2 regions of the Idiomarina abyssalis genome follow, and region 1 is predicted to be linked to the other one. Evidence: predicted binding sites of a transcription regulator. Region 1 holds the regulator's gene; the other holds the start of a gene.

The links. Region 1 encodes NrdR, which represses ribonucleotide reductase genes. Its sites were predicted from a motif close to AAACACNANATNTNGTGTTT; they were not measured.
Region 2: the regulator NrdR is predicted to act here: its motif matches at 2,498-2,517, upstream of nrdG (anaerobic ribonucleoside-triphosphate reductase activating protein).

The regions. Positions count from the first base shown of each region.
Region 1 is NZ_CP081832.1:1,828,313-1,833,886, forward strand. Features, by position in the region: gene K5X84_RS08815 (AmpG family muropeptide MFS transporter) at 1-124, shown strand, start outside; gene K5X84_RS08820 (ketopantoate reductase family protein) at 114-1,007, shown strand; gene ribBA (bifunctional 3,4-dihydroxy-2-butanone-4-phosphate synthase/GTP cyclohydrolase II) at 1,008-2,123, opposite strand; gene ribD (bifunctional diaminohydroxyphosphoribosylaminopyrimidine deaminase/5-amino-6-(5-phosphoribosylamino)uracil reductase RibD) at 2,136-3,263, opposite strand; gene nrdR (transcriptional regulator NrdR) at 3,256-3,705, opposite strand; gene glyA (serine hydroxymethyltransferase) at 3,745-5,001, opposite strand; gene ettA (energy-dependent translational throttle protein EttA) at 5,161-5,574, shown strand, end outside.
Region 2 is NZ_CP081832.1:166,682-172,255, forward strand. Features, by position in the region: gene K5X84_RS00815 (nitric-oxide reductase large subunit) at 1-2,175, opposite strand, end outside; gene nrdG (anaerobic ribonucleoside-triphosphate reductase activating protein) at 2,550-3,023, shown strand; gene nrdD (anaerobic ribonucleoside-triphosphate reductase) at 3,026-4,864, shown strand; gene K5X84_RS00830 (hypothetical protein) at 4,975-5,379, shown strand; gene nhaD (sodium:proton antiporter NhaD) at 5,404-5,574, shown strand, end outside.

The DNA.
Region 1 (5,574 bases):
TATGCAGGGTAACTGGGCACTGTTTTTTGTCCTAACCGCGGTTATGGTCATACCCAGTCTGGCTTTCCTTTGGCTTATTCGCAAGCCGCTAACGGCATTGGAGAAACAGCGTGATGCCAATTAAATACCACTGGATTACGCTAGGCCCCGGAGCCGTAAGTGGGCTTACTGTCAGCGGGTTATGCGATAACGGCGAATCGGTTTCTGTGTTATCACGCCATGACCGGGCGGCAACTATTGAATGGCAACTTGTTCGCGCACATGAGAAAAGAAACTATAAAGTTCCTGCAACTCAATTACCAATACCGAAAAATAGTGTCTTCATTGTTGCCGTTAAAGCTTTTGATGTTATTAGTGCCTTGCTGCACATAACAGCGCTTGAAGGTTTTGATAAAAGTATGCCTATTGTTTTGAGTCATAACGGCATGGTTGAGCTACCTAAGACATTAAGGCAGCTTAATCTGCATCCTATGGTGACGACTCATGGAGCAGTTAAGAGCAAAAACGAAAACGGTATTATTCGTATTGAGCACAGAGGCACGGGTCGCAGTTGGCTCGAAGTCAGGCAAGAAGAGTCAGAGCCCTGGTCAACCCTTCAGCAAGCATTCCCGCCACTTGTACTTGAGCAGAATATTAGCCAGCGACGCTGGTTAAAGTTAATAATTAACTGTGTAATAAATCCACTAACAGCCATTTATAAGTGCGAAAACGGAAAGTTACTTGAGGATAAGTGGCAATCGCAAATCGTAAGCTTGGTTAACGAAGCCGTTGCTGTGGCTGAAACTCAGAACGTAGTCTTAGACGCTAAGATGTGCCACCGGGAAGTATTGAGAGTTGCACAAGAGACTGCGCTAAATAGCTCATCGATGTTGCAGGATATCAAGCAGCAAAGGCGCACTGAAATAGAGCAATTAACCGGTTACTTGATTAAAACAGGTGAGTCGGCAGGCGTTGCCACGCCAACTCACCAACAGCTGCTGAATGAATTTCAAAAGCGTTACGGTTAATTAGTCTTTATCTTCAATAAAGTCGACCACTTCAAGCCCAAAACCCGATAAAGCCGAATAACGTTTTGGTGAACTCATTAAATGCATCTTATGAATATCAAGGTCAGCCAAAATCTGTGAACCTAAACCGACATTACGAGAAGCATTTGAAGCTGACGCAGTAGGTTTGTGCTCACCTTTGTCCTGTGCCTCAAACTCCTGAACCTGTGCAATGATATTATCCGGTGTTTGTTGACGACCAATAATAACCAGTACACCGTCATGTTCAGCAATATAAGACATCGCCTTTTGAATTGGCCAGCTGCGCTTGGCAGCTCGCTCGGTTAAAAAGGTGTCATGGAAAGTGTCCTGTAAGTGAACACGCACATTCGTTACCTTATCCTGCGATAAATCGCCATGAACCAGTGCATAATGCACCTGCTTGTCTATCGTGTCCTGATAAGTCACCAAATGAAACTTACCAAAGGCTGTAGGCAGGCTGCATTCTGCGACACGTTCAATGGTTTTTTCCTGGATTGAGCGATACTCAATAAGGTCAGCAATGGTGCCTACTTTAATGTCATGCGCTTTAGCAAAAGCTTCAAGGTCAGGGCGACGCGCCATGGTACCGTCTTCGTTTAACACTTCGACAATAACCGAGGCGGGCTCAAAACCAGCTAAACGCGCTAAGTCGCAACCGGCTTCGGTATGCCCGGCGCGGTTAAGCACCCCACCCGATTTAGCTTTTAACGGAAAAATATGACCCGGCATAACTAAATCTTCGGGCTTCGCATCTTTTTTAACGGCGTCCAGCACTGTTTTCGCTCTGTCGGCAGCAGAGATCCCCGTTGTTACTCCCTCTGCGGCTTCAATGGAAACCGTAAAGTTTGTTGCATAAGGCGCGTTGTTTTTATCGACCATTAACGGAAGATTAAGTTGTTTACAGCGTTCCTCGGTTAGCGTCAAGCAGATAAGTCCACGACCATAACGCGCCATAAAGTTAATGGATTCAGGCGTTACGCACTCAGCGGCAATAATAATGTCGCCTTCGTTTTCGCGATCTTCATCATCCATCAGGATAACCATTTTTCCCTGACGAATGTCTTCAATAATCTCTTCTGTGCTATGCAGTGACATAACGCTTTACCCTTAATCTTGTGTTTGAGGTACTGCTACCAAGCGTTGATCCGGGCCAACCTGCCGGCGATCAATAACTTTAAATCTTGGCGCTGAAGCTAATTCTAATGGTTCACTCATGTCGATAACCGAACGACCATGGTGACCCAGTATTTGACCAGAGCTGTATATCATCATTCGGTCACAGAGTTGCTGTTCAATAATCGCACCTGCCAGACTAGCGCCGCACTCTGTCCACACCTGATTGATTTCACGTTTAGCTAATTCAATCATCAGTGCTTTTAAACACACTTTGCCGTCTCTGTCCGCTTCAATAATAAGCTCATGGCAATGTGGGTGCCGAGTTTCCTTGCCCGGCGTTGTGCGTACCAGCCAAACAGGCGCCGGTGACTCAAACACCCGGGCATCATCATTCACCCGATGTTGGCTGTCGATAATAATACGTACTGGCTGTTTTAATGGTTCAGGCAGTGGTCGTGATGCCGGCCATTGATTAACTCGTACGGTAAGCTTCGGGTTATCAGCTAAGACCGTTGTTGCGCCGGTCAAAATAGCATCTGCCTGAGCGCGATAAGTCTGCACGTCACTGCGAGATTCCGCAGAGGTAATCCACTGGCTGCGACCGTCCGCCAAAGCGGTTTTCCCATCGAGTGAAGTCGCCATTTTTAAGGTGAGCCACGGGCGTTGTCGTGTCATGCGGGAAATAAACCCGGGGTTCAAACTCTCGGCTACGGACTGCAACGTACCAACGTCAACACGTATGCCTGCCTCTTCTAAACGCTTAATCCCGTTACCACTGACGCGGGGATTAGGATCCCGCATAGCCACAACAACGCGGGCAATGCCAGCTTCAATCAGAGCGTCGGCACAAGGCGGAGTTCGTCCAATATGGCTGCAGGGTTCAAGAGTGACATAAGCGGTTGCCCCTTTTGCCTTTGTACCTGCAAGCCGCAAAGCATGAGCTTCGGCATGAGCTTCACCGGCCTGATGATGCCAACCTTCTGCGATAACTTCTTCGCCGACAGTAATGACACAGCCCACAGCCGGGTTAGGCCGGGTTGTCATTAACCCACGCCGCGCGAGTTTTAACGCGCGGTGCATCATTATATGGTCAAACTGTTGTTCTAATAAATTAGTCATTCAGGCGTGCGATTTCTTCACCAAACTCACGGATATCCTCGAAAGAACGGTACACCGACGCAAAACGAACATAAGCAACTTTATCAATCTGTTTCAGGTTTTCCATAACCAAACTACCGATAAAGTTGCTGCTAATTTCGCGCTCACCGGTGGCGCGTATGCTCGACTTTATTTTGTTGATTGCCTGCTCCATCAGCTCAAGACTCACAGGACGCTTTTCCAACGCTCTTAATAAACCGTTGCGCAGCTTATCTTCGTTAAATGGTTCACGCGAACCATCGGTTTTGATGACTCGCGGCATAATCAGCTCTGCCGTTTCAAAGGTCGTAAAGCGCTCTTTGCAATGGTTGCATTCACGCCTGCGACGAACCGAGGCCCCATCCGCAACAAGTCGCGAATCGATAACCTTAGTATCTTGTGTGCCGCAAAATGGACAATGCATTGCCTGACTCCTTTAAGTGCGCTTTACAACTGCTATTCATTAACCGTAAACAGGAAACCTGGCGCATAACGCTTTTACTTGCTCGCGAACTTCGCTGATTTTGCTTTCATCAGAAATATCATCCAGAACATCGCAAATCCAGTTCGCAACCTGCTCGGCTTCGGCTTCTTGAAAACCACGACGGGTAATAGCCGGTGTGCCTAAACGCAAACCTGAAGTGACAAACGGTGAGCGCGGATCATTAGGCACGGCATTTTTGTTCACGGTAATAAAAGCATTACCTAAAGCTGCATCCGCATCTTTACCGGTAATGTCTTTGTCAATTAAGTCAACCAGGAACAAGTGGTTCTGAGTGCCATTGGAGACGATTTTATAGCCGCGCGCCTGCATGGTTTTAACCATAGCGTTGGCGTTCACTAATACCTGCTTTTGATATTCTTTAAATTCCGGCTGCAAGGCTTCCTGGAAAGCAACCGCTTTACCAGCAATAACATGGCAAAGTGGGCCACCCTGGTTACCCGGGAATACCGCGCTGTTTAACTTCTTGTGTAATTTCTCATCGTCACTACCTGAAATGATCAAGCCGCCACGTGGACCCGCAAGAGTTTTGTGTGTGGTCGTCGTAACAACGTGAGCATAAGGTACCGGGTTAGGATATTCACCGGCGGCAATTAAGCCTGCAACATGAGCCATGTCGACCATTAGATAGGCATCGACTTTGTCAGCAATTTCACGGAACTTTTTCCAGTCAACAATACCAGAGTAGGCTGAAAAGCCTGCAACAATCACTTTCGGCTTATGTTCCTGCGCCAGCTTTTCAACTTCGGCGTAATCGATTTCGCCAGTGGACTCATCCAAACCATATGAAACCGCGTTGTAGAGTTTGCCTGAAAAATTAACCCCGGAGCCGTGAGTTAAGTGACCACCGTGAGCAAGACTCATACCAAGGAAAGTATCACCGGCTTCCATAAGAGCCATGAAAGCAGCGGTATTTGCCTGAGAACCTGAGTGCGGCTGAACGTTTGCGTACTTAGCACCAAACAGTTGCTTTGCGCGCTCAATAGCTAAGTCTTCGACTTTATCGACAAACTCGCAGCCGCCGTAATAGCGCTTATGCGGATAGCCTTCGGCGTATTTATTGGTTAGCTGCGAGCCCTGAGCCTGCATAACCCGCGGACTGGTATAGTTTTCTGATGCAATCAGTTCAATGTGTTGTTCCTGACGTTCAACTTCACCTTGCATCGCCTGCCATAAGTCCGCATCAAAGTCGGCAATGTTCATCTCAGATTTCAGCATTACAGCTCTCCAAATCATTAAATGGTCTTAATTTGTCCGGTATTTTACCTTAAAACACAAATGAGTGCCTAGTTCAGCGCAACAAAGTTTGGGGATGTTCGTAAATAACAGTAAACTATGCAGTAACTTTTTTGTTGATAGGAAGGATTTTACGTCGCTATGGCGCAATATATCTATTCAATGTCTCAGGTGAGCAAAGTTGTTCCACCTAAGAAAACCATCTTAAAAGATATTTCTCTGTCGTTTTTTCCGGGGGCCAAAATTGGTGTTCTGGGTGTCAACGGTGCCGGTAAGTCAACCTTACTACGCATTATGGCGGGTGTTGATAAAGAGTACGAAGGTGAAGCCCGTGCTTTATCGGGAACTCAAATTGGTTATCTGCCTCAGGAACCACAGCTGGACGAAAATAAAACGGTGAAAGAAACCGTTGAAGAAGCGGTGGCGGATGTTAAAGAAGCCTTCGCTAAGCTCGATGAAATTTACGCGGCTTACGCCGACGAAAATGCGGACTTCGATGCCCTATCAAAAGAGCAAGGCGAATTAGAAGCTTTGTTGCAGGCTAAAGACGGTCAT
Region 2 (5,574 bases), 950 kb from region 1:
GACCATATCGCCGACGGTACGGAACCAACGTAGGTTCTGAAGCAGAGGCTGTTGCATGAAGGCTTCACTACGTGCGTACCATAAACCTTCAGTCGCAGCGGCGTAGAACTGAATGAAACCGACTGGCAGCAAGCTGGTGAAGAGCATTAGCACTAAGCCAATGTTCATTGTCCAGAAGGCCATTTTCATCAGTTTCTCGTCGAACTGCAGGTTCGGACGAATGTAGCGCAGTATCAGCAATACAAAGCCCAGTGCCAGGAATCCGTACACACCGAATAGTGCTGCGTGTGCGTGAGTAGGCGTAGTGTTCAGACCTTGTACATAGTACAGCGAGATAGGCGGGTTGATCATGAAGCCTAATACGCCGGCGCCTAACATATTCCAGAACGCAACGGCAACGAAGCACAGTAGTGGCCATTTAAGGCGTTGCATCCAGTCAGCACGTTTTTGCAGGCTGTAGTTTTCCCAGGCTTCATAGCCCAGCACAATTAGCGGTACCACTTCTAACGCTGAGAAAGTAGCGCCCACGGCCATAACCGGTGTGGTTGTGCCTGAGAAGTACAAGTGGTGGAAGGTACCCGGGACACCGCCCAGCATAAACAATGACGCTGAGGCCAGTGCTGCAACGGTTGCCATACGGCGGGAAACCAAACCCATGCTGTGGAAAATGAACGCCAGTGAGGCAGTGGCAAATACTTCGAAGAAGCCTTCTACCCACAGGTGAACAATCCACCAGCGCCAGTATTCCATGATAGAAATGTGAGTACGCTCGCCGTAGAAGAAGCCGGCACCGTAGAACAGGCCAATGGCAACGACTGAGGCGGTGAAGAGTGCCAGTAAGTTCTTGTCGCCTTTCTCTTTGAAGGCACCAACAACACAGCGCATCATCAGTACTAACCAGAAGACGATACCCAGGAACTTACCAATTTGCCATAAGCGACCTAAATCGACGTACTCATAGCCCTGGTGACCTAACCAGAAGTTCAGGTGTTCAGGCATGATTTGCGCAATGGCTAACCAGTTACCGATAAAGGTACCCGCGACAACCAGGACCAGTGCCCAGAACAGGATGTCGACACCCAGTTTCTGATACTTAGGATCTTTACCACCGTTAATAATCGGGGCAAGGAAGAGTCCTGCAGACAAGAACCCGGTCGCTATCCAGAACATGGCGGCCTGAATATGCCAGGTACGAGTTAGTGAGTAGGGGAACCACTCTGAAATATTAATACCGTAGAACTCTTGCCCTTCTACTGTGTAGTGCGCGGTTAGACCACCCATTAACACCTGGAAAGTGAACAGAGCAACAACGATAAACAAATATTTGCCCAAAGCTTTTTGCGATGGAGTCAGCTTAACCTTAGCAATAGGATCATGCTCTGGCGCAACCAGTTCCTCTTCTTCTTTGTCGCGTAAGAATGCCCACGCCCAAATTAAGAAACCAATACCGGCGATCAATAGGATAACACTGACAATGGACCAGATAATGTTTTCTGCGCTAGGCACGTTATCTATCAAGGTTTCATGTGGCCAGTTGTTGGTATAGGTGATGTCTGCACCTGGACGTTCAGTAGCAGCTGCCCATGCGGTCCAGAAGAAAAAGTCGTTCATTACTGCACGACGCTCAGCTGAAGGCAGAGTGTTTTCCTTCATTGCATAGCTTACGCGAGTAGGGCGAAGCTCCGGGTCATCGCTGAACAGTTTTGAGTAGTACTCACCCGTTTGTTCAATAGCCTGAATGCGTCGCTCACTAAGAGTAACGGTGTCTGAGGCTTTATCGTAGGTGTTGGTGCGATACTCTTCCTTAAGTTCGTACTCAAGTTGGTTCTGTTGTACACCAGTAAGCTGTTCATAAGGCTTATCGAAGACTTCGTGGGCACGAATGTCTAACCAGGCCAGCAACTCACGGTGTAGCCAGTCAGCTGTCCAGTCCGGAGCCTGGTAAGCACCATGTCCCCAAATTGAGCCAAGCTGCATGCCGCCAACCGACTGCCAGGCTGTCTGCCCGTCTAAAACCGATTCCTCGGTTGCAACGACGTTACCATTGGTACTCATGAACTTATCCGGAATAGGCGGAGCCTCCCGGTAAACTTCCGTTCCAAAATACCCTAAAACGCCAAAGGTAATTGCAAGAACTGCAATTAATGTCCACCAAAGCTTACGATACCCGGCCATTATTGACCTCCTTGATGCTGAACAGCTTCATGTTGTTACTCCATAGGTTTATGAACAGAGAATTTTGATTAATTCACTATGCGTTTACCTAATTGCAATATTGAGGCCACTTTTTAAAGTGTTGATTATTATAGTTTTTATTTTAAATAGGGTTTTTATGACTGAGTTTTATTAGGTTGTTTTAACTGGCGTGGTTAAAAGTACCCTAAAGGTCATTTCTACCCTAAAAGAGGTATCTCTTCAGGCGAGTTGGCAGCTTTATTCCTTTCTGCTTAAACCTTGAGCAGGATCAATGCATTCGCATCAGACTCTCCTATGCTAGAAACACAATATGTAGTGTTAAATTTTAAATAACTAACGATATATGGTGTTTTATGCCGGTTTACCCCACAAGACTGCATTACAGCGCGGAACAGATTGTCTGGCAGGAAGTTCCGGGAGAAGTGGCGTTAGCTTACACCATTACCGGCTGCCCGGTTGGGTGCAAAGGTTGCCATAGTGTGGATAGCTGGCCGGTCGGAAGTGGGGAGCCGCTGACGGAGGAGCACCTTCAGCAGCAGTTGCAAAAATATCGCGGATTAATTAGCTGCGTTTTATTTTTGGGGGGCGAGTGGCAGCCAACGGCACTACTGAAACTATTAAAGCAAATAAAAAATGAAGGGCTGGAGACTTGTCTGTATACCGGCTATGAAAACGTCTCACTAGCGCTTCGTGAACAACTGACTTATCTAAAAACCGGACCGTGGATAGCTGCCCGGGGCGGCTTGGAAAGTCCAACGACCAACCAACGATTCTATGACTTACGGACACAGCAGTTATTGAACTGCGAGTTTCAAACAGGAGAATAATTATGTTGCGCTTAAACGAAGAACAAGTCACTGGCAAAGTCGATTTCATCCACGAGTATTTACATGCTCAAAATGCAGCCGATGGCTCAAAAATGGATGCAAACGCCAACGTCACACAAAAGAACATAGCAACACTTGAAGCCGAGTTAATGAAAGACTTTTTTGTGCAGGTTAACCGCAAACAGGTCAGCAATAAAATCAGTGAACTTTTTGGTAATGACCTGGCAAAAGAATACGTTCGTCAAATTGAGGACCATGAAATTTACGTGCATGACGAAACCAGCCTGAAGCCTTACTGTGTTTCAGTCACTATGTACCCGTTTTTACGTGACGGCTTAACGAAGCTGGGCGGCGAATCTCAGGCACCTAAACATTTAGAGTCGTTCTGCGGCACCTTTGTTAACTTTGTTTTTGCTGTAAGCTCCCAGTTTGCCGGAGCGGTTGCTACGGTCGAGTTCTTAACCTACTTCGACTACTTTGCCCGTAAAGACTACGGCGACGATTACTTAAACACCCATCGCCACCAAATTGAAAACCACTTGCAGCACGTGGTGTATGCTCTGAATCAGCCAGCGGCGGCTCGCGGCTACCAAAGTGTGTTCTGGAATATCTCTATTTACGACCAGCATTACTTTGACAGTATGTTTGGTGAGTTTGTTTTCCCTGCGGACTTCACTAAGCCGGAATGGAGTTCGGTGAGCGCGCTGCAGGACTTCTTCCTGGACTGGTTTAATAAGGAACGCGAAAAAACGATTCTAACCTTCCCGGTGGTGACGGTTGCCATGTTAACCGACGACGGTCAGTGCAAAGATCAGTTATTTGCAGAGAAAATCGCCGGAGAAATGGCTAATGGTAATTCTTTCTTTGTCTACTTATCCGACAATGCCGACTCGTTAGCTTCATGTTGCCGACTACGCAGCGAAATTAGCGACAATACCTTTTCTTATACCCTGGGTGCCGGTGGTGTCGCTACAGGCTCTATTAATGTCATCACCATGAACATGAACCGCTTGGTTCAGGATGGCAGAGATTTAGAGGAGGAAGTCAGCAAAATTCACAAATATCAGGTGGCTTACAGAAAGTTGATGGAAGAATATAAAGAAGCGGGTCTGTTAACCGTTTATGATGCCGGCTTTATTACTCTGGACAAGCAGTTCCTGACTATAGGCATTAACGGCATGGTTGAAGCGGCTGAGTCGCAGGGGATTACCGCAGGTAACAACCAGGCTTATAAAGACTTTGTGCAAAGCCATTTAAAAGTGATTTACGACGCTAATAAAGCCGCGAAAAAAGAATACGGCTATATGTTCAATACCGAGTTCGTGCCAGCAGAAAACCTGGGTGTGAAAAACGCTAAGTGGGACAGAGCTGACGGCTACAAAGTGAGCCGTGACTGCTACAACTCCTATTTTTATGCGGTAGAAGACGACGACGCCAATGCATTGGATAAGCTTGTTCTTCATGGAAAAGAGTTGATTGAATACCTGGACGGCGGTTCGGCTCTGCACTTAAACCTTGATGAAAAGCTCAATACCTCAGGGTATTTGTCGTTACTGAATATTGCTGCAAAAACCGGCTGTAACTACTTCTGCATTAACGTCAAAATTACCATTTGTAATGCCTGCGAACAGATTGATAAACGCACCTTAAGCGAATGTTCCAGCTGTGGCTCTGCAGACATAGACTACGGTACACGGGTTATTGGCTACCTTAAACGTGTATCGGCATTTAGCGCAGGTCGACGCAAAGAGCATCATTTGCGTCATTATCACCGTAAACAGCCGTCAGAGGTTGCTGTTGGCGCAGCGCAAGCCAATATTGGGCTGCGAAAAGCCAGCTAAAATTTGAAAACTACCCATAAAGAGGGAGCCCGCCTCCCTCTTTTTTCATGCCTTAAAATTGCGCTTTTATGGTATTCTCCGCGCGCACTTCCGGAAATTCAGGTGAAGCCATGGAAATCAATAGTTATCAAGACTTTATAAAAGCAGCAAAACAACAACACGAACCTCAGCGTTTGCTGTTTGTGTTGGCAAAAGCGCAACTCCCCGAGCAACCGACAGACAGTCAGAAGCAGCAATTCGAAACACAGGAAGGCGGCACATTAGAGCCGGTACTTTGTGTCGATAAACTGCCCGAAGAAGTCGAAGACTTTTCTGCGTTGGTTGAAGAGTCTAAACGCACCGACATTGACTGGGATATTGCGTTTATCAGCGCAATGGACGGCCGCGGCGGTCATCCCATTTCAAGCGACGAAGCCAGCCAGCCACTGGAAATGATGGTGCAACAAATTCAGGCCGGCATGATCAAACATTTTTTAACCATTAACCGACAAGGAGAGTTGGTGCAGTTACTGTAGAGGTACGCTGCGCCCTATGTGGCCATGACAAAATTTCTGATTACCGTTATTACCCTGTTTTTTTCGGTATCGGCACTGGCGGCAGAGCCCGCCATCTCTCCTTTTGATTTAACCCAGTCTACTGTTGGCTACACCGCCATTATCATCTTTGTTCTCGCCTACATTTTGGTGATGGGCGAAGAAAAGCTCCATATG